3 regions of the Paenibacillus sp. Lou8.1 genome follow, and region 2 is predicted to be linked to each of the others. Evidence: riboswitches for the same ligand, from Rfam matches in the RefSeq annotation. Region 2 holds a riboswitch; each other region holds the start of a gene.
What was found. Region 2 has a riboswitch for glycine ahead of NLX78_RS09525 (alanine/glycine:cation symporter family protein). Riboswitches for the same ligand answer to the same signal wherever they lie in the genome.
Positions count from the first base shown of each region.

Region 1: another riboswitch for glycine. It lies ahead of gcvT (glycine cleavage system aminomethyltransferase GcvT); the one in region 2 lies ahead of NLX78_RS09525 (alanine/glycine:cation symporter family protein).
Region 3: another riboswitch for glycine. It lies ahead of sdaAB (L-serine ammonia-lyase, iron-sulfur-dependent subunit beta); the one in region 2 lies ahead of NLX78_RS09525 (alanine/glycine:cation symporter family protein).

Region 1 covers NZ_JANAVN010000011.1:85,340-92,435, reverse strand. The annotation lists gene NLX78_RS16840 (BglG family transcription antiterminator) at 1-352, opposite strand, end outside; gene NLX78_RS16835 (PTS mannitol transporter subunit IIBC) at 434-1,912, opposite strand; gene gcvH (glycine cleavage system protein GcvH) at 2,291-2,689, opposite strand; glycine riboswitch at 3,084-3,182, shown strand; gene gcvT (glycine cleavage system aminomethyltransferase GcvT) at 3,359-4,459, shown strand; gene gcvPA (aminomethyl-transferring glycine dehydrogenase subunit GcvPA) at 4,584-5,939, shown strand; gene gcvPB (aminomethyl-transferring glycine dehydrogenase subunit GcvPB) at 5,936-7,096, shown strand, end outside.
Region 2 covers NZ_JANAVN010000005.1:283,148-290,243, forward strand. The annotation lists gene NLX78_RS09505 (beta-glucoside-specific PTS transporter subunit IIABC) at 1-984, opposite strand, end outside; gene licT (BglG family transcription antiterminator LicT) at 1,219-2,061, opposite strand; gene NLX78_RS09515 (LacI family DNA-binding transcriptional regulator) at 2,295-3,266, opposite strand; partial or broken gene NLX78_RS09520 (glycoside hydrolase family 1 protein) at 3,397-4,590, shown strand; glycine riboswitch at 4,759-4,835, shown strand; glycine riboswitch at 4,854-4,948, shown strand; gene NLX78_RS09525 (alanine/glycine:cation symporter family protein) at 5,109-6,527, shown strand; gene NLX78_RS09530 (iron-containing alcohol dehydrogenase) at 6,585-7,096, opposite strand, start outside.
Region 3 covers NZ_JANAVN010000009.1:12,241-19,336, reverse strand. The annotation lists gene NLX78_RS14010 (ABC transporter ATP-binding protein) at 1-595, opposite strand, end outside; gene NLX78_RS14005 (ABC transporter ATP-binding protein) at 573-1,604, opposite strand; gene NLX78_RS14000 (DUF6359 domain-containing protein) at 1,930-3,528, opposite strand; glycine riboswitch at 3,744-3,859, shown strand; gene sdaAB (L-serine ammonia-lyase, iron-sulfur-dependent subunit beta) at 4,071-4,760, shown strand; gene sdaAA (L-serine ammonia-lyase, iron-sulfur-dependent, subunit alpha) at 4,750-5,649, shown strand; gene NLX78_RS13985 (Ig-like domain-containing protein) at 5,721-7,096, opposite strand, start outside.

The DNA.
Region 1 (7,096 bases), on a different contig from region 2:
CTTTCAGATCTGAAGCCAGCGCCAACAGCTTGATCGGCTCCCGTGTATCCAGCAGCATGCAGAGTACCACGATCTTTCTCTCCTCAGCCGAATATTCGTCTGACTTCGTATGCAGCAATTGTTTTCGCAGGCATACAAGCTGAGCTGGATCAGCATCTATACAGATACCGATCCCTGACTTTTTCTCCAGCTTCACCTCATGAGCTGCCAGCCAATGCTCGACTGCACCCAGTTCCCGATGAACCGTCCTTGTGCTGACATTGATCTTCGTAGCAATTTCCCCGGCTGTAACCTCTTTGGACTGCTCCAGAAGATATTCCACGATGTCACGTTGTCGTTTCGTAATATTCATAAGCGCATACCGTTCCTTCCCAAGCTCATCCCTCCAGCAGGAGACGTACATTGCATACAGTCCGCCTGACTTCGATGGGGATTAAGAATCGGATTTCAGACGTTCAACCAGCGCTTCGTATTCAGGGCTCTTCAGAAAATTGTCAATGGAAATGTGCTCAGCTTTCGGAGCTACTGTTTTAGCCCGATCTGTCAACGTTTTTTGCGTAATGACAATATCCGCATCCTGTGGAATTTCACTGATTGCCGTATTCGTAACTGTTACGCCCACACCCGCCTGCTTCATTTTTTTGCGTAAAATCGAGGCACCCATAGCGCTTGAACCCATACCTGCATCACAGGAAAAGACGATTTTGTTCACTTCGGATTTATCCTTGAGCGTTCGATCTGCAGCAATTTCTGCAGCACGATCAGATTCGTGGTTATCTTCCATTACAGTGGCGTTAGCACTTGCACTCTTGCTTTGATTTTTCATATCTTTCAGGCGGGATGCAGCTTCCTCCAGCCCCTCTTCTTGTTGCTTACCAGTCTTGAGTAACACTGCGGCAACAGCAAAAGATACAACCGCAGCAGCGATCACCCCGCTTAGCATTGGCAAATATCCGCCTTTTGGCGTCATTAGAAAATAGGCGATGATGCTGCCCGGCGAAGGAGCAGCAACCAGTCCGGCACCTGTCAACATGAAACAGAAGGTTCCCACAACGCCCCCAGCTATAGCAGCAAGAATCAAAATCGGCTTCATCAAAATATAAGGGAAATAAATTTCATGAATCCCGCCGAAAAAATGAATGATGACTGCCCCAGGAGCCGACGACTTCGCAGAGCCTTTACCGAACAGGCAGTAGGCCAGCAAAATACCGAGCCCCGGCCCAGGGTTGGATTCCAGCATGAACAGTACGGATTTCCCTGTTCTTGCAGCTTCCTCCAACGCAATCGGGCTTAATACTCCGTGATTCAGCGCGTTGTTTAAAAATAATACTTTTCCGGGCTCAATAATGAGGTTGACAAGCGGCAGTAGCCCTGCGTTCACGAGGAACTGTACCCCTGCCGACAATACTTGACTGATCATTTGTACAACCGGGCCGATCGCCACATGGGCAAGCAGTGCTAGAATGGCACCGATAATCCCGGCCGAAAAATTATTGACCAGCATTTCAAAGCCTGATCTGACTTTGCCTTCAATGGCCTTGTCGAACTTCTTCAATATCCACGCAGCCAGCGGACCAGCGACCATCGCGCCCAGGAACATCGGGATATCGGCTCCCACTATGACACCCATCGTCATAATGGCACCAATCACACCTCCACGTTGTCCGTGAATCATCGTGCCTCCCGTGTAACCAATCAGCAGCGGCAGCAAATAATTTTTCATCGGATCAACCAGTTGTGCAAAACCTTCGTTCGGGAACCACCCGGTCGGAATAAAGAGTGCCGTAATCAATCCCCACGCGATAAAGGCTCCCATGTTGGGCATAACCATACCGCTGAGAAAACGGCCAAAACGCTGTACGGCGACACGAGTGCCTCCTTTTGAACTTGGCTTTGCGTCCAATGTACTCATATTCAAATCCTCCTTGTAGGTAAGCATCACTACCTTTTCTTAAAATTCATACTAAATGACAGCGCTATCTTCATCAACGAAATGAAAACGTACTTTCGTCATGAACGTTGATGACAACATTTAAATTTAAATTATCCGAGAAGGTATTATACCTGCATAATTCTTCTTAATATGACCTGTAGCTATAGAAATTAGTCGAAAAACCGTACTGGATTATGTATGATTCTTACTATAGGGACAACCCTCTACATCAGAATAAAACACGTAATTACGTCTGAAAAAAGACAAAAAAATAGCCGCTATGTCAAATCATAGCGACTGTTGTATACAAAAATCGAGCAGACAAATAACACTCTTATTCCATACTACATTGCTCCATTACTGCTCATCGGAAATCAACTGCTCGTATTGATCCGCAGACAGTAGCTTGCCCAATGCTTCCTCCACATCTTTACCCATCTCTACTTCGATCATCCAACCTTTTTCATAGGGAGATTCATTCACTAGCTCAGGCGTACTTTCCAGCGCTTCATTCACTTTTAATACGGTTCCCGTCACCGGAGCAAAAAGGTCGGATACCGTCTTCACCGATTCAATCGTACCGATCTCCGCTCCCTGCTCAATCGTTACTCCCACCTCAGGTAATTCTACAAAAACAATATCACCCAGTTGATGCTGTGCAAAGTCTGTAATACCAATCCGCAACGTTCCATTCTCTGTGCGCTGAACCCACTCATGTTCGTCTGTATACCAAAGTTGCTGCTTTACTTCACCCATCCTGTTCCCCTCACTTCCATATGAATAAAATCGCTTTTGCTCACCTGTATTAGACAGGTTAAGATTATGACAACAGGAACACTCATGTCAATAATACTAACAAAAATACTTCATATGACCTCATATGGCGTACTATATAAAAATATGATAACTTATAACAAACGCTTACATATCCTTATTTATATATTAAATGTTTTTTCTATTGTTTTTGATGACATTTTTATTGACATTTTGAATGAATTTGCGTATTAATGGGTTATAGCAAATGCTTTGGAAAACACCCCGACAACTGCAAACGCGGATGAACGCGGAGGGAGAGACTGCCAAAAAGATTCGCATAGCTGTTGCCGCTTATGAGACATAAGTGCACGCGAATCGGATCAAGTTGTTATCTGCAAAGCCAGGTAATATACTGTTGATCCCGAAGGTAGCGCCGAAGGAGTAAGCCTGCATTGCAGGTGAATCTCTCAGGCAAAAGGACCTCTGCCGGACGCATCTCTGGAGAGCATTCGCTATTGGAGCGGATCACCCAAGGGGAAACCCGGTACATACCGGGGTAACTTTCTGGTATCAAGGACAGAGCTGAAAAAAGAGTGTAGACTGCCGTCTATACGTTTTTTTCGGCCTGTCTTTTTTGTTTAGCCGATCACACCGGATAGGAGTGGAAAAATGACTAATTTGCGAAAAACACCGCTATATTCGTCCTACGGGACGCAGTCTGGGGTTCGTTGTATTGACTTTGGCGGCTGGGAGCTCCCCGTTCAGTTTAGCGGCATTCAAAAGGAGCATGAGGCCGTCCGGCAACGTGCGGGTTTATTCGATGTATCGCATATGGGCGAATTTTTGGTTGAAGGCAAAGAGGCCGAAGCTTTTCTGCAAAGGGTGACCACGAATGATGTCAGCCAGTTGGAACCAGGTCAGGCACAATATTCACTCCTGTGTTACCCCGATGGAGGGGTAGTAGACGACCTGCTTGTTTACTGCAAAGGACCGGAGCGCTACATGCTCGTTGTGAACGCCTCTAACATCGATAAGGATTGGGATTGGCTAATTCGCCATATGCCTGCATCCGTTCACATGGAGAATGTGTCTGATGCGATAGCATTGCTGGCGTTGCAAGGACCGGAAGCAGCACGTATTGCCGCAGCCGTGGCAGATACGGACATTACGAATCTGGCATCTTTTCGCTTCCATGAGAATGTGCCATTGTTCGGAGCAAAAGCACTCGTCTCACGAACCGGATATACGGGTGAAGACGGTTTTGAATTTTACGTACCTGCCGCGGAAGCACCAGCCGTATGGGAGGGTTTGCTTCGTTCCGGTGAGTCGTATGGGCTGATTCCCGCTGGACTTGGTGCTCGGGATACCCTACGCTTTGAGGCACGGTTGCCGCTGTACGGACAGGAGTTATCTGCCACGATTTCACCGCTCGAAGCCGGTCTAGGTTTCTTCGTCAAGCTGAATAAAGGAGATTTTATCGGTAGAGAAGCACTGCAACGTCAGAAAGATCAAGGGATTCCTCGCAAATTGATCGGGCTGGAAATGATGGATCGCGGTATCCCTCGCGCCCATTACCCGGTATTCGCAGAAGGACAACACATCGGTGAGGTCACAACGGGGACTCAGTCGCCCACCTTGAAGCGTAATCTCGGCCTCGCCTTGGTAGACAGTCGTTTTAGCACCCTCTCCACACCGCTGGAGGTTGAGATTCGTGGCAAACGCCTGCGTGCCGAGGTGGTGGCAGCACCCTTTTATAAACGCCCGCGCTGATCTTAAACTCTCTTCATTTCAATAAAGCAAACATGTCAGATATGAACTTCTGGGTTTTCATCTCACACTTTTTTATTAGCTAATTTACGATTTAAATTTTGCTTTTCGAAAGGAGCCAGAACCTATGAAGCAGCATCGCTATCTCCCTATGACTGAACAGGATCAAATCGAAATGCTGCGTGTGGTCGGCGTTTCATCCATTGATGATTTATTCAGTGACATTCCTGAGGCCATTCGATATCAAGGGGAACTCCCTCTTTCTTCTCGGCTCGACGAGAGAGCCTTGACCCGACATTTGGCCGAGCTGGCCGGACACAACGCCAATACAGACACACATGCCAGCTTTCTTGGCGCAGGAATCTATGATCATCATATTCCGTCCGTCATCCAGCACATCACTTCACGCTCGGAATTCTACACAGCCTACACCCCCTATCAGCCGGAAGTAAGCCAAGGCGAGCTACAAGCCATTTTCGAATTTCAGTCGTATATTTGCGAATTGACGGGCATGGCTGTAGCTAATGCCAGCATGTACGACGGAGCGACTGCACTGGCGGAAGCGGGCTCACTGTCCGCCGCAGCTACCCGCCGTAAACAGCTTATCGTATCAAGGTCCGTCCATCCGGAGGCACGTCAGGTATTGGCAGCCTATGCACGCGGATTGGATTTGGACATCGTGGAGATTGGCTGTTCGGACGGGGTAACGGATGCTAATGCGTTAGCGGCGGCCGTATCAGAACAGACCGCGGCTGTTTTAGTCCAAAGCCCCAACTTTTTCGGAGCCGTGGAAAACCTGAAGCCGATGGCTGATCTCATCCATGCGCACAAAGGTCTTTTGGTCGTCAGCGCCAACCCACTGGCACTTGGCTTGCTGGAGACACCCGGCAAACAGGGCGCGGATATTGTGGTAGGAGATGCGCAGCCACTTGGCATCTCCTCTTCTCTCGGCGGTCCGACCTGTGGATACTTTGCCGTTTCTCAGGCACATATGCGCCGTATCCCCGGCCGTATTGTGGGTCAGACCACTGACCGTAACGGTAAACGCGGCTTCGTGCTGACCTTGCAAGCGCGGGAACAGCATATCCGCCGCGAAAAGGCCACGTCTAACATTTGCTCCAATCAAGCGTTGCTAGCTTTATCTGCATCTGTGTACTTGTCTGTCATGGGTAGACAGGGGATCAAGGAAGTAGCCGAGCTAAATTTGCATAAAAGCCGTTATGCTTTAGAGCAATTGCTGAGCTTGAAGGGCGTAACAGCCTCGTTTAACGCACCGACCTTTAACGAATTTGCCCTTAGACTGCCTGAGGGTACAGATATGAGCAAACTCCAGACTGAGTTGCTAGCTGCTGGATTTATCGCTGGCTACGATTTGGGCCGGGACTATGAGGAACTTGCTGGTCACATGTTGATTGCCGTGACGGAGCAAAGAACCAAAGAGGAGATTGACCAATTTGTACACACCTTGGGGGGATTGCTATGATACACACCGGACAGGATCAGAAACAAGGGCTGTTGAAGGAACACGATCAAGCGCTCATTTTTGAATTGAGCCGTCCGGGTCGCATCGCCTATTCTCTTCCCGAGTGCGACGTTCCCCGTCGCCCGGTGGCAGAGCTTTTGCCAGATTATGCGCTGCGCAGTGAACCTGCGGCATTACCCGAGGTATACGAAGTAGACGTTATTCGGCATTATACCGCCTTGTCCCGGCGCAATTTCGGCGTGGACAACGGATTTTATCCGCTCGGCTCCTGTACGATGAAATACAATCCGAAAGTGAATGAGGATGTCGCCCGATATACAGGCTTCGCCAAAATCCATCCATATCAGCCCGAGGAGAGCATCCAGGGTGCTATGGAGCTGCTGCATACGCTCCAAAATGATTTGGCTGCGTTAACTGGCATGGATGCCGTCACACTTCAGCCTGCCGCGGGCGCCCATGGCGAATGGACCGGGCTGATGATGATTCGCTCATACCACGAAGCACGTGGTGAGCGACGTACCAAGGTGCTCGTGCCGGATTCCTCGCACGGAACGAACCCCGCCAGCGCAACCGTCGCGGGCTTCGAAACAGTCACCCTTCCCTCCACCCCTGAGGGGCTGGTGGATCTGGATGCGCTGCGTCAAGCCGTAGGCAACGACACCGCTGCGCTCATGCTGACCAACCCGAACACGCTTGGGCTGTTCGAGAAGCAAATCACTGACATTGCTGCCATCGTGCATGACGCGGGTGGTCTGCTCTACTATGACGGGGCGAACTCCAACGCCATCATGGGAATTACCCGCCCCGGGGATATGGGCTTCGATGTAGTGCATCTCAATTTGCACAAAACGATGAGTACCCCTCACGGAGGCGGCGGCCCCGGCGCTGGGCCTGTCGGCGTAAAGCAACGGCTCATCCCTTATTTGCCCAAGCCGCTTGTCGTACGTGATCCGCAGGGGGTGTACCACTGGGACCGGGAACAGGGAGATTCTATTGGACGGGTTAAAGCCTTTTACGGCAACTTCGGTATTCTCGTTCGTGCCTACGCCTATATCCGTAGCTACGGTCCTGATGGCTTAAAGCGTGTATCGGAATGCGCTGTGCTCAATGCCAATTACATGATGCATCGGCTCGCTCCACATTTTGACCTGCCCTAC
Region 2 (7,096 bases):
CATCGGAAGCATCGTGTCATAACCCAATGTTGCAATATTGGACAGCATGATAGGAACAAAGCCCCAGTGTACGCCGAAAATAACAAATACTTGCCAGAATGCTCCGGCAACAGCTCCGGCGATCAATGGGCTTAAATTGTATACCCATGTAAAACCGTTCGCCAAGCCCTGACTGATCAGGTTACCGACTGGACCAAAGGCCAAAAACGTCAACGGAACAACGACCAGTAGTGATAGCATAGGTACGATAATGTTTTTAACTGATTGATGGATAAAGGAATTGAACCAGCGTTCCACATAGGACTGTACCCATACCGCGAGAATAATTGGGATTACGCTGGAACTGTATTTAATTAAAATGATTGGAATCCCGAGAAAAGCCAGTTTTGCCGGATTGTCCACCGCCGCAATAACATCCGGGTAGACAAGGGCTCCAGCAACTGCGACAGATACAAAGGCATTTGTCTTAAATTTACGGGACGATGTAATAGCCAGAAATAGAGGCAAGAAATAAAATACACTGTCTGAAGCGGCGTTCAGAATCAGATACGTACCGCTTGTATTATCAATCCAATGGAGCGACAAAATTAATGCCAGAATCCCTTTGAGCAAACCTGCCCCTGCAAGAGCTCCCAAAAGAGGAGAAAAAATGCTGGAAATGATATCGACCGCTTTTCCAAGGAAATTCGTTTTTTCGGAAGACTCTTCCTTTTTCGCATTTGGATTGTCAGCATCCTGTAAATTTGTTTCTGCCATCATATGCTCAAACACTTGACCTACATTGTTGCCGATAACCACTTGAAACTGGCCGCTGCTTTCCACTACTGTAATGACACCAGGGGTTGCTTCCAGTGCGGCTTTGTCTGCTTTTGTACGATCATTTAATTTAAATCTCAAGCGTGTAGCGCAATGGAATACCGAATTGACATTTTCTTCGCCACCAACGAGGGTCACTATTTTTTTAGATAGTTCTTTATCACTCATGTTCAGAACTCCTTATGGGTTATTCTTGCTACTGATAGGATTTACTGTTTACAGCTGTTGCTAAGATACGCCGGCGTGCATCTTTTTTTAAACTTGTAAACAAGAAAAACCTAAACTCGTGGTGAAAACTACGCACTCTCTCCTATAGAGGAACGTCGATTTCACCATCAGTTTAGGTTTTGCCTGCCTTACCAGTCACAATCCATGAACGATGAAGGTATGAAGTTGTTAGTCTTATATGTTATTACGTTCAGTTACGCGATGAATATGGATAGTTAGATATACGTATTCATCCTTGCTTAAATATTGATCGTATGTTTTTTCCAGATATTCATTGATCTTTTGGGCACAAGCAAAAGCTTCGGTATACGTCTGCTTTACCTGGTTATACAAAAATTCTTCACCACTGTGAATGACTTCTTTGCGAATCACTCGCATCGCAAAATATTGCAAATGTGTCAAAAATCTCGAGTAGCTAAAAGAAGACTCATCCAGCACAATTCCGTAATGATACGTAATAATGTTCAAGATATGTTGAACAATCTCGGTCATTTTCAGTGTGGATTTCATTTCGTTACCGTCGATCCGTGCATTCACCACATGCAATGCAATAAATCCCGCTTCATCTTCGCCTAATTTTACTCCGAGCGTATTTTCAATTTTTTGGAGAGCATCCAGCCCAACTGCAAATTCTTTTTTGTAAAAGCGTTTAATTTCATACAGCATCGCGTTTTGGAGTGCCAGTCCTTTTTCTTGCCGTTGTATGGCAAAATGAATATGGTCGGTCAACGTTAAATAAATATTATCGCTTAACTCCGTATCCAATACTTCCGTTGCATGCTTTACAATTTCATTCACGACCTCCAGATGAGATACAGGAATATCGTTCAGCAACTCGGTTAGTTTGGCCGTGAACTCGTTTTCATTTAACATGAAAATCTTATCTATTTTATCATCATCGACTTGATCGCCAGCCACCTTTTTGAAGGAAATACCTCTTCCCATCACGATGACCTCTTTGCCTTTATCGTTTTTAGTCAATAGGACGTTGTTATTGAGCACCTTCTCAATAATCATTGAAGTTCCCCCTCCCATCCTTTACCAATAAAAAATGCCTAAGCACAATTCAATACTATTGTTAGCAATAGCACTCAATTGAACTCAGGCATTGCCCGCATCACCGGTCACAATCCTTCGATATAGTGCTATTGTAGCACAAAAAAAAGCGATTTCAACATATTTTATTCTGTTTCGACAAAAAATATTTCTTATCAAGGCCCTTTTGCCTAATTTGCAAGTACATCGTTACCTTATGTAGTCGTACGTTCAATGAGGCTGTACTCTAGCGAATGAAGCTTCATTTGGCGTCCAATCAGCTGAGGGGAAAGCATGAAAAAGGCATTTTGTGCTTGAGCCATGATAGGATTTTGAATCGTTGTAATCCCCAGCGTATGCGCCAGCTCCGTGTTATCGAATCCAACAATTGCCAGATCTTCCGGTACGTTCAGTTTTTGTCTGCGTGCTTCGCAGAGAATGCCCACTGCTACATAATCGTTAGCACATAAAATAGCCTCTGGAAATTCGTCCGGATGCTGTAACAAATCCCGTACGACCTGTTCGCCATCACGGATATTATAAATAGAAGAGTGATTCCAGTGTTGCAACACTGGCAGATTGTGCTCACTCATGATCTGTTCGTAGGCTCGTTGTCTACTATGGGTATTAATACTGCTCGGACGGCCAAAAGCATTGGCTATACGAGTATAGCCTTTTTGTATCAAATGTTTGAGCGCTAACATATATCCTTCATACTGATCCATAGCGACGGAGCGAATATCGGTATGCTCCATTCGTTGCCACGACACGATCGGGCCATATTTGCAATAGGTGCTCAAAAAATCAGTGTCATTCACGCAGGAAATGATGACCAGCGCATCGACTCTTTTTCTTTTTAAATCCTCAAAGGCTTGAAGCTCTTTCTTTTTGTCTTCTCCCGAAGTATAAATAATGGTTTGAAATTCATATTGGCCCGCTACTTCCACAAAGCTGTCCAGAAAAGCGAGAACAATTTCATTAATAGTTGAAGTAATGATACCGATCTGAAGCGTCTGACCCTTGGATAGAGAAATGGCATTCCGATTAGGAACATAATCTAATTCCTGCATGATTTTCAAAATCTTAGCTCTTGTTTCGTGACTAACGTGGGGGGACTGATTTAATACTCTGGATACCGTAGCTTTGGAAAAGCCCGCCAGTTTTGCAATTTGATCAAGATTCGACATGGTGCTTCTCCTCACATAAGAAAAAATACTTGACATGAAACGCGTTACAACGATTAGGATGCTTATGAAGGCATTACGTCTATTTTAAAGTATCTATCAATGCATTTCAAAGGAGAACGGTTATCGTTAGGTTGCATTGTTCGCTGAAATGGGCTTCAAAGTATTCCGTATGTCCAACCACTGGTCGCGGATTTTCCCGAATGGCTATGATGCCGAGCCGAATGAAGCAGGATTGCAATTCTACGACAATGTATTTGATGAGCTGCGCAAGTATAATATTGAGCCACTGGTAACATTGTCACATTATGAAACACCGCTAGGTCTGACGCAGAAGTATAATGGCTGGCTGGGACGTGAAGTCATACAGCACTACGTAAATTATGCCGAAACGGTGTTTATACGCTATAAGGATAAAGTAAAATACTGGCTGACCTTTAATGAAATCAATGTAATGACCATGAGTCCGTTCACCGGTGGCGGTGTGGTTATTGACCGTGTAGAAAACAAACAACAAGCGATATATCAAGCATTGCATCATCAATTTGTAGCTAGTGCACTGGCGACCAAACGGGGACATGAGATCATCCCGGGCGCTCAGATCGGCTGTATGCTGGCACGTATTGAAAGCTATCCACATACGTGTAACCCAGAGGATATACTGAAAGCCCAGCATGAAAATCAGATGAACCTGTTCTTTACGGATGTGCATGCCCGTGGGGAATATTCTAACTACATGAATCGTTATTTTGAAGAAAATAATGTTGTAATACACACAGAACCAGGCGATGCCGAAATATTGAAAAATAACACGGTTGATTTTATCTCATTCAGCTACTATATGACCTTGACCGTATCTGCAGGTCCAGAAGGTGAGAAAGCAGCAGGAAACCTGATTGGTGGCGTGAAAAATCCATATTTACAGTCCTCCGACTGGGGCTGGCAGATCGATCCGATCGGCCTGCGTGTTACGCTGAACACGTTATATGACCGCTATCAAAAGCCGCTGTTCATCGTGGAAAATGGTTTGGGTGCGTATGATAAGGTGGAAGAAGACGGCTCTGTGCATGACACGTATCGCATTGATTACTTGCGTCAGCATATTGTCCAAATGAAGGAAGCGATTGCCGACGGTGTTGATCTGATTGGTTACACCAGCTGGGGTCCTATCGACCTTGTGAGCATGTCTACTTCCGAAATGTCCAAGCGCTACGGATTTATTTACGTTGATCTGGATGATGACGGTAACGGAACGCTCAAACGCTCCAAAAAGGACTCATTTAACTGGTATAAAAATGTGATAGCAACCAATGGTGAAGAATTGTAATTCCATATCATCTCGGGCGGGTATAGCAGAGGACATCCTAAGGATGAAATTTGCTGTATCTGCTTTTTTGATAGACACAATAATAATATTTCAGAGGGCTTCACAAACTTTTCACTTGTAATAAGCTGAAAGTTTTCTGTATAATAAATAAAAATTTCATATGTCTGGTTGATGTTTGCGGGAGATGGAACGAAAGTTCCGACCGAAGGGGCAAAACTCTCAGGTGCTTAGGCTGGTTACAGCAACAAGCGGGGACCGTAAACGGACAGAACTCTGGAGAGACCCTTAATTGGGCGCCGAAGGTGCACCGCAGAAAACATCTGCTTAAACTCTCAGGCAAAAGGACAGAGACGCGAATAACCTGTGACAGGGAATGCCCCTAGGCTTTTTTATGAGCTATTAGAGGTAGAAACCTGCACAAGATGGTTGTATTTTTTCGTGCCTTTAACCTCTCCAGGAGTCGAATCAGCTGATTTGACTCTTTTTTGTTTTCTAATATGCTGGAGGAGCGGGTTGAAATGAATTTGGTACATGTATTAGAAACGATTGACAGCTGGATATGGGGAGCGCCGCTTCTTATTCTTGTAATGGGCACTGGGTTGTGGCTAACGATCCGTTTGAAGCTGCTCCAGGTTATTCGATTGCCTTTGGCGCTCAAGCTAATTGGTAAAGCGCCGGACGAAGGTAGCGGAGATGTAAGCAGCTTCGGAGCATTGAGTACGGCACTGGCAGCTACTGTAGGTACAGGAAGTATTGTCGGCGTGGCAACAGCGATCAAACTGGGTGGGCCCGGTTCATTATTCTGGATGCTGGTTGCAGCTTTTTTCGGGATGGCAACCAAATATGCGGAAGGATTATTATCCGTTAAATACCGTGTTAAAGACCGGAACGGACAATTTTCGGGTGGCCCGATGTATTATATTGAAAACGGGCTTGGCCGCCGTTTCAAGCCGCTGGCGATGTTGTTTGCCTTTTCTGGTGTTCTTGTAGCCCTATTTGGAATCGGTACTTTTCCGCAAGTAAAGGCTATCGTTTCTTCGACGGAAAGTAGCTTTGGAGTGCCAACGGTAGTTACAGCGATCATTATTTCCGTGTTAACGGCTGTTGTTACGATTGGAGGACTCAAAAGTATTGCCAAGGTATCCACAAAGATTGTTCCATTCATGTCGGGGCTCTATATCGTAGTTTGCTTAATTGTACTCATTAAGTTTGCAGGAGAGCTTCCTCATGCGATTGCTTTAGTATTACAAGGGGCCTTCTCGACCACATCTGCAACGGGTGGATTTGCCGGAGCAACGATTATGTTGGCGATGCGAAGCGGAGTTGCCAGAGGTATTTTTGCTAATGAAGCCGGTTTGGGAAGTGCGCCAATTGCAGCAGCAGCTGCTAAGACGAAATGGCCTGCAGAACAAGGGCTGATATCCATGACAGGCGTATTTATCGATACGATGATTATTTGTAATCTGACGGGATTTACGTTGCTGGTTACGGGAATATGGAGTGGAAATGACGATGGAGGTCTGATGACCCAGCATGCGTTTTCCAGTGCCTTTCCGGCTGGTGCAGAACTCGTGACGATTAGCCTTATTTTATTTGCATTCACAACGATACTGGGCTGGAATTACTACGGGGAACGTTGTGTTGAATATTTACTGGGTGTCAAATGGATTAAACCATACCGTTATTTGTTCATCGCACTTGTGGCAGGAGGTGCGTTCATCAAGTTGGAAGCCATTTGGCTGCTGGCAGATATCTTTAACGCAATGATGGCTTTCCCGAATCTGATTGCACTGCTTGGCTTATCGGGAATCGTAGTTGCAGAAACCCGAACCTATATGGATTCTCTGTATCCTAATAAGAAAAAGGGCATTCTTGCAGGTGCCAATGTAGGGGCTGCTATTCAAGTAGAAGAAAAGGGACAAACGGTTAATTCATAAATTCCAAAAGGGAGTGCCCTCAGCCATCACAGGCTTGAGGACACTCCCTTTTGAATGTTACAACGATGCACGCAAAATAGCTAAAATATCTTCTTGATTCAGCTTTTTATAATTACCAAATCCTCCGTACTCCATTTCACGGGCTGCAATGTCCGCGATTTTTTCCAATTGCTCATCATTAATATTGTAATCGGCCAGCGTAGAAGGGGCACCGAGACTTGTCCAGAATGCACTAAGACGGTCAATACCTTCCAAGGCGATTTCTCTATCTGTTTTACCTACGGTGTCTAAGTCAAACATGCTGAGCATCAGCCGCTTCATGCGTGCAGCATCCTGATCCACTGTATGTCTCATCCAGTTGGGAAACAGAATTGCCAGACCGCCAGCATGAGGAATATCATATACAGCGGATAATGCATGTTCAATCGTATGCGAAGCCCAGTCCCCGAAGTAGCCCATTTGCAGTGTTCCGTTAAGAGCAATCGTTCCGGCATATAAAATCGTTTCACGATGCTCGTAGTTGTGCAAATCCTCTAGCAGTTTAGGTGCAGTTTCGATCACGGTTTGCA
Region 3 (7,096 bases), on a different contig from region 2:
CATCCTTCATAAAATTAAGCACTTGTGCCTGCACGGAAACGTCCAGCGCCGACACCGGCTCATCTGCAATGATCAGCTTGGGGTTTAATGTAAGCGCACGCGCGATCCCGATCCGCTGCCGCTGCCCCCCGGAAAATTCATGCGGATATTTGTAGGCTGCATCGGCGTTCAAGCCGACCTTTTCCAGCAACGTCTGTACTTTCCTTCGTTCTTCCTCACTGCTCAGCCTTTCAAAATTTCGCAGCGGTTCAGCAATGACATCCAATACGCGCTTACGCGGGTTGAGCGAAGAGTATGGGTCCTGAAAAATCATCTGAATATCTCTACGCAGTGGATGGCGATTGTTACGGCTCAGAGCTGTAAGGTCCTTTCCTTTAAACAGAATCCGTCCGCTCGTCAGCTTATTTAGACCGATGATCGTCCTGCCTGTCGTCGTTTTTCCACAGCCGGATTCTCCCACCAGCCCGTATGTCTGGCCTGCCTCAATGCTGATCGACACGCCATCCACTGCTTTCACCTGATCGATAACACGCTGGAAGAAACCACCGCGCACCGGATAGTGGACCCTTAGATCATTTAACTCTAGTAGTGCCATGAGCAACCTCCCCCTTTGCCTCGTCTTCAAAATGAAAATGCTGATAACATGTACAACGGACCCAATGTCCAGGGGAAATTTCATTTAGTTGGGGATGGTCTTCATGCACTCTCTCCTGAATCCAAGGAATACGCGGAGCAAAGCGGCAACTATTGCGGGGGATATCTTGTAATGAGGGAACAATGCCGCCGATGACATGCAGTGATTCCCCCTTGGTATGCGATCCCGGCATAGAAGCAAGCAAAGAACGCGTATACGGATGCTGTGGATGCCTGAATAATTCAAAAACATCAGCGCTCTCCACGATTTCTCCGGCATACATGACCACCACGCGGTCGGCTACTTCTGCCACAACACCAAGATCGTGCGTAATCAGGATAATTCCGCTCTCAGTCTCCTGTTGAAGCTGTTTGAGCAAGTCGAGAATTTGCGATTGGATCGTTACATCGAGCGCAGTAGTTGGTTCATCTGCAATAATAAGAGAAGGTCGGCAAGCTATGGCAATCGCGATCATCACACGCTGCCGCATCCCTCCTGACAGTTCATGCGGATACTGATCATACACACGCACAGGATTCGGTATATCTACACTTTCCAGCAGCTCCAGCACACGTTCCCTTTTTTGCTTCGTAGATAGTGACGTATGATAATCAAGATTTTCCTCAATCTGCTTGCCAATGCTCATCAACGGGTTGAGTGCTGTCAGCGGGTCCTGAAAAATCATACCAATGCCCGCTCCGCGGATTTTATTCATTTGCCCTGAAGAAAGACGGTTCAGGTCCGTGCCTTTAAAAAGGACCTCTCCCTCTACACGTGTGCGTTCCATGTCATGCAGTTGCGGGATAGAAAGCGCCAGCGCGCTTTTGCCACAGCCAGATTCTCCGACTACAGCCAGCACTTCATTGGGGTTGACCGTCAGATCCAAATGGTCGACTGCGGGGTGATATTGATCCTTGATGCGAAAAGAGACGGATAATCCTTTAATTTCCAACACGGGTTCGGTATTCAATGCGCGCTTCCTCCATTCTCCATGGTCTTGTCCCGCTTATTCTCACCATGTTTGATGTTTAAAACCTCTCATGAACATTACATACCGTTTTTGTCGGAATAATTTGAATACATCCTATCACCAGTATATGGATATATCAATTAAGATTATGCTATCAACATCATTTAAAAAATCAATGATCCAGCAGTAGCGCGGCCTTTCTGGCACAAAATGTAATGAAATAACCAACCACAGGTTAATTTTCATCACAAAAAAAGTCGTTTGATCCCTCTACAGGGATCAAACGACTAACTAATGCCAGCTCACATTGAGCTTCTGGCGATAATTATGAAGCCGCTCCATAGGAGCCAGACTTGAACGTTCTAGGATCATACCATTTGTAGCCTGCTGCCGGCGCAGACCAAGGCTCAGCCTGTGGTTCGGTAGAAGCCGCAGGCTCCTCGAATGGCAGAAGCTTCGTTGGTTGATCCAGAGTCAAACCTGCCACATCAGACAATTTCGTGTAGTCCTGCTTCCATGCAAGCCATTGGACCGTTTGTACCAGGAAGGTGGAATCATCCACTTCCTCGAAACCATCATATGTCTTCTTCGACTGTCCGTTTTCCTCACGCACATATTTCGGTGTAGCATCTTCTACAGGGGAAGAATCACCGATGAACGCTGCCTTGCCTTGACCTACCTTGGAGATAGCGGCATAAGGCCCTTCTGCACGGCCCCCACCGTTATAAACTCCCTGGTCTACAGCATTCCCCCATTTGTTCGTGCCTGAAGGGATATAAGCAATGCCTTTAGCCTTGGTAGGATCAATAATAGCCAGCGTAGATCCTGCATGCATTGCAATCGAGCGCACACCCTTGGTAATACCGAAAGATTGATCTGCGGCTACAATGTCAGTAGCATTCACGTCACCAAGCGCATTATAACGGAAACGAACACCAAAGTTGGTCGCCAGCCAATCGGAGCTTGTTAATCCTTGCATCGCCGGTGATGCTGCTTCTTCTGCAGTCATGCCTTTGGCCGGATTAGTATAGGCTCCACGACGGTAGCCATTCATAACTTCGGAGGAATCCCAACGGTTTTTGTTACGGTCCGCATTATAATGATCGGAGATGAAGAAGACGCTCCCCCCGTTATTCACGTATTGCAGCAGAGCAGCCTGCTCGGATGCCTTAAAGGCAACATTCGCTTCACCAATAATGAACACATCATATTGGCGCAGCTTGTCATATGTTATGGCCTGCTCTCCATAAGTAAAAGGAATGGGGCGATTCAATTGGTCTACCGTAAAGCCTACATTACGCAGTCCATTGGCAAAGTCGGAGAAGGCGCCTTCAATGACCCAATCTGCTGCACCAGCGGTCTGTGCGTGCGTATTATCGAACAGCACCTTTTTGCCTTTTCCATCCGGCAATGTAGTACCGGGTTGACCCGGGTTGCCAGGTTCGCCAGGTTCACCTGGTTCCCCCGGCTCGCTTCCGCTCACCAGTTCAACAGCGCTTGGGCTTTTCACTCCACCAAAATTATTGTAGGCGCCGAGTGTACCCGTCACACGAATTTTGCTGCCGATCAGCTCAGGATGGCCTGACAGCCCAAATTGCCCTCTGTACGCTGAAGTCAGCTGTACATCCAATAGATTAGACGTATTACGTTCATTTGCCTGATCAGCAATCAGTACGTTAAAATCATTCGCGAACGGAGAAGAAAAGTTAGCCGTTTTCGATCCGGTAGCATGTCCGACGATGTAGCCTTCCACCGTCACCGTACCTCCACTGCTTTGGCCTTGAAGTGCTTCGGCTACTGTCAATACTCCCTCTGCCTTGACCTGACCGAATGGAACGAAGATCCCGATCAGCAGTGATACGATTGCTGCTAGATGCAGCATCCCTTTTAAGCGTGAACCTGTGAACCGCAAGCCTTTTACCATACGTCAATATCCCTCCTATGTTTTCTATAAATGTACTTGTCCTTTATCAGATTAGCCGCCAATCTTCTAATTCCTTCCTGATTTCATCCATAATTATGTAAATTTTAATCTTTTTTATTGGAAACGCACCTGTTTATGTAAAAATTGAACCCTGTGATTGACACCGAGCACGGCATACATTACCCTAAGGAAGACATGTAGAACGGTATACGCGAATGAAGATGACGGGAGAGTCTGTCCAGGGAGCCTACACTCTGGCGGCACCGAAGGAGCAAGACGCCAGCACCCGGCTGGCGGATAATCTCTCAGGTCCATGTATCGTCATCTGACGCAACTCTGGAGAGAGCGCAAGCCACCCAAGGGGTAAGGCGGTAAGAACACCGCACGAAACTCTCAGGTAACGAGGACAGAGATAAGGGAAACTTCCTTATCCTGTCCTTTTTTGTGCTCACATTGCGCGTCAGCATTAGGAACCGTCATAAACGCGCAAAGACGCGGAAATACCATATAGTATGGTATTAGAACATACAGGGGGCCACACCATGCGTTTCAAAGATGTATTTTCCATTATCGGCCCGGCCATGACCGGACCTTCCAGTTCACACACCGCAGGCGCGGTGCGACTCGCACGCGTTGCCCGGCACTGGCTCGGAGCGCAGCCTGACCGTGCCCGCATGACATTATACGGCTCCTTTGCCGATACGTATAAAGGACACGGTACAGATCTGGCGCTCATCGCAGGACTGCTTAATTACGATACGGACGATCACCGGATTCCCGATGCCGAGCAATGGGCCGAACAAGCCGGGATGGCCGTGGAATTCGCCGTCAGCGGACTCCCCGCCCCTCATCCGAACACTGTCCGTTTCGAGCTGTGGAAGGGCGAGGATCAGCGCACACTGTTGGGCTCCTCCATCGGCGGCGGCAGCATCCATGTCCAGCAACTGAATGAATTCCGGGTCAATCTGACCGGGGAGCTGCCTACGCTGGTGCTTCTCCACTCGGATAAGCCCGGTACATTGGGCGCGATAACTTCAGCGCTGGGCGAGGCTCACATTAACATTGCCTATATGCACGTAGATCGCAAGGGCCGGGATGGTGAAGCACTCACCGCCATTGAAACGGACAGTTCTGCTCCAGCTGAACTAATTGCGGAACTGCGTTCTTTACCTCATATGTATGAAATTAAGATGATTAATTTGAAAAAAGGAGCTGAATCCGATGCGGTTTAGCCATCTGCATGAGATCAGCGCTTTATGCGCTGAAGAATCCACCACGATTGGCCGCTTGATGATTCAAGAGCAGGTACAAGAAACGAATACAACGGAGGAAGAAATCTTTCGCCAAATGTCTGATTATTATGAAGTCATGAAGGAAGCCGTTCATCGCGGTCAGACACAAGACACCGTATCCCGCAGTGGATTGACGGGCGGTGACGGCAAGCGCCTAGCCGAGTATCTGCGGGCAGGGGAAACCTGCTCCGGTGATGCCTCCGCGCTCGCCATGGCTTATGCCCTCTCCGTGTCGGAGGTTAATGCATCCATGGGTCGCATTGTCGCCACGCCTACCGCAGGCTCATGTGGGGTTATCCCTGGTGTATTCATCAGTGCGCAGGAACGGTTCGGCTGGGATGATGAGCATATGGTGAACGGCCTATTCGCCGCTGGAGCCATTGGCTACGTGATCGCCAACAACTCCTTCATTTCTGGCGCGGAGGGAGGCTGTCAGGCTGAGATTGGCTCAGCTATCGGGATGGCCGCTGGCGCTATGGTCGAGCTGCGCGGTGGTACGCCTGAACAGGCTGTTCACGCCGTGGGTCTCGCCCTTAAGAACACGCTCGGCCTGATTTGCGACCCCGTCGCCGGACTCGTGGAGATCCCGTGCATCGTGCGCAACGGGCTGGGAGCCGTGACTGCACTTGCCGCAGCAGATATGGCTTTGGCGGGTGTGCGCAGCGCTATTCCGTCTGACGAAGTCATTGACGTGATGCTTGAAGTCGGCAGTGCGATGCCGTCGAAGCACCGCGAGACCGCCAAAGGCGGGTTGGCCCAGACGCCGACTGGCAAGCGTTTGACCGAATCACTTACACGCAACACACCAACCAAGAAGGATAAGTCATAAATTATAAGCGGTAGCCTCCTTAAAATAAAAGAGCAAGCCTATCGTCCTTGGACGTATGCTTGCTCTCTTTTTTACTGAACGGTTACCTGTACCTTCGTCATTTTACCTGCATATTTCACAGTAATTACAGCTTTACCCTTGCCCTGTGCCTTAATGTTACCGTCTTTGACGGTCGCAACAATAATTCTGGACGAGGACCAGACAGCCGGTTTGGAGACATCCTTCTCCGACTCATCCTTATACGTGGCTGTAGCCGTAACCTTAGCCAGCTGTCCTGCCTTCAAATTCAATGCGACTTCGTCTGTTTGCAGGTATTTAAGCGTATCAACATCCACAGGTACGCTGATTACCTTCCCGCCAAATTTCGCCTGAATGTTAGCTTTACCGTAGCTAACCGCGGTAACCTGACCCTTTTTAACAGTGGCTACCTTATAATTAGACGTTTTCCATTCAGCTTGGGCCGTAACGTCCTTTTCTTTACCATCACTCGATTTAACCACAATCGCGATGGTTTTTTGATCTCCAGATTTGAGCGATAGCGCGATTGCATCCGCTTCAATCTTTTGCGCTACGTCCACTTCTACCGTAAACGTAATGTTTTGCTTGCCATATGAAGCAGTCACAGTTGCCTTACCGCTACCATTCGCTTTGATCAAACCTTCGCTAACCTCAACCACTTTTACATTGCTAGTTGTCCAGGTGGCGTCCTTAGTTACATCTGTTTTTGTACCGCCACTCTTAACTCCTGTTACTTTCAGTTGCTTCGTTTCCTGAGCACCAAGCGCAATTACACGCGAGTCTGTTTCCAGACGGTCTACAAGGCCTACTTGCACGTTAATCGTCAGTTTTTTGCCATTATAGGTCGCTGTAATAACCGCTTTACCAGCGGATTTACCCGTAATCGTTCCTTTGGACACAGAGGCAATATCTTCTGCGCTTGAAGTCCATTCTGCATCCTGTGTTACATCTTCTTTACGTCCATCCGCATAAGTAGCCGTCAAAGTTGCAGTATAGTCCTCATCAATATCAATCGTTGCCGTTTTGGAGGACAGAGACAGATCACCGGGTACATTTACGGATACCGTAGCTGTAACTGTTTTGCCACCATAAGAAGCGGTGATCGTAGCCTCACCTGTTTTATAACCCGTGACTTCTCCCGCACTGACAAAAGCGATGTCTTCATTGCTGGACTTCCACTCTGCCTTACTTGTGATATCTTCTTCCGTACCTGTTACATACGTTGCGGTCAGCTTGAGCTTTTTGGATTCCTTGGCATTCAGGCTCAGCTTGTCCTCACTCAAATCCAGATATCTGGAGGTTTCGACATCTGTCTTGATCGAAACGGTCTTATCTCCATACTTAGCGGTCACCGTAGCCGAACCCGCTCCAATCGCCATAATCGTTCCCTTATTCACAGTCGCAATTTTTTCATCGCTTGATGTCCAAG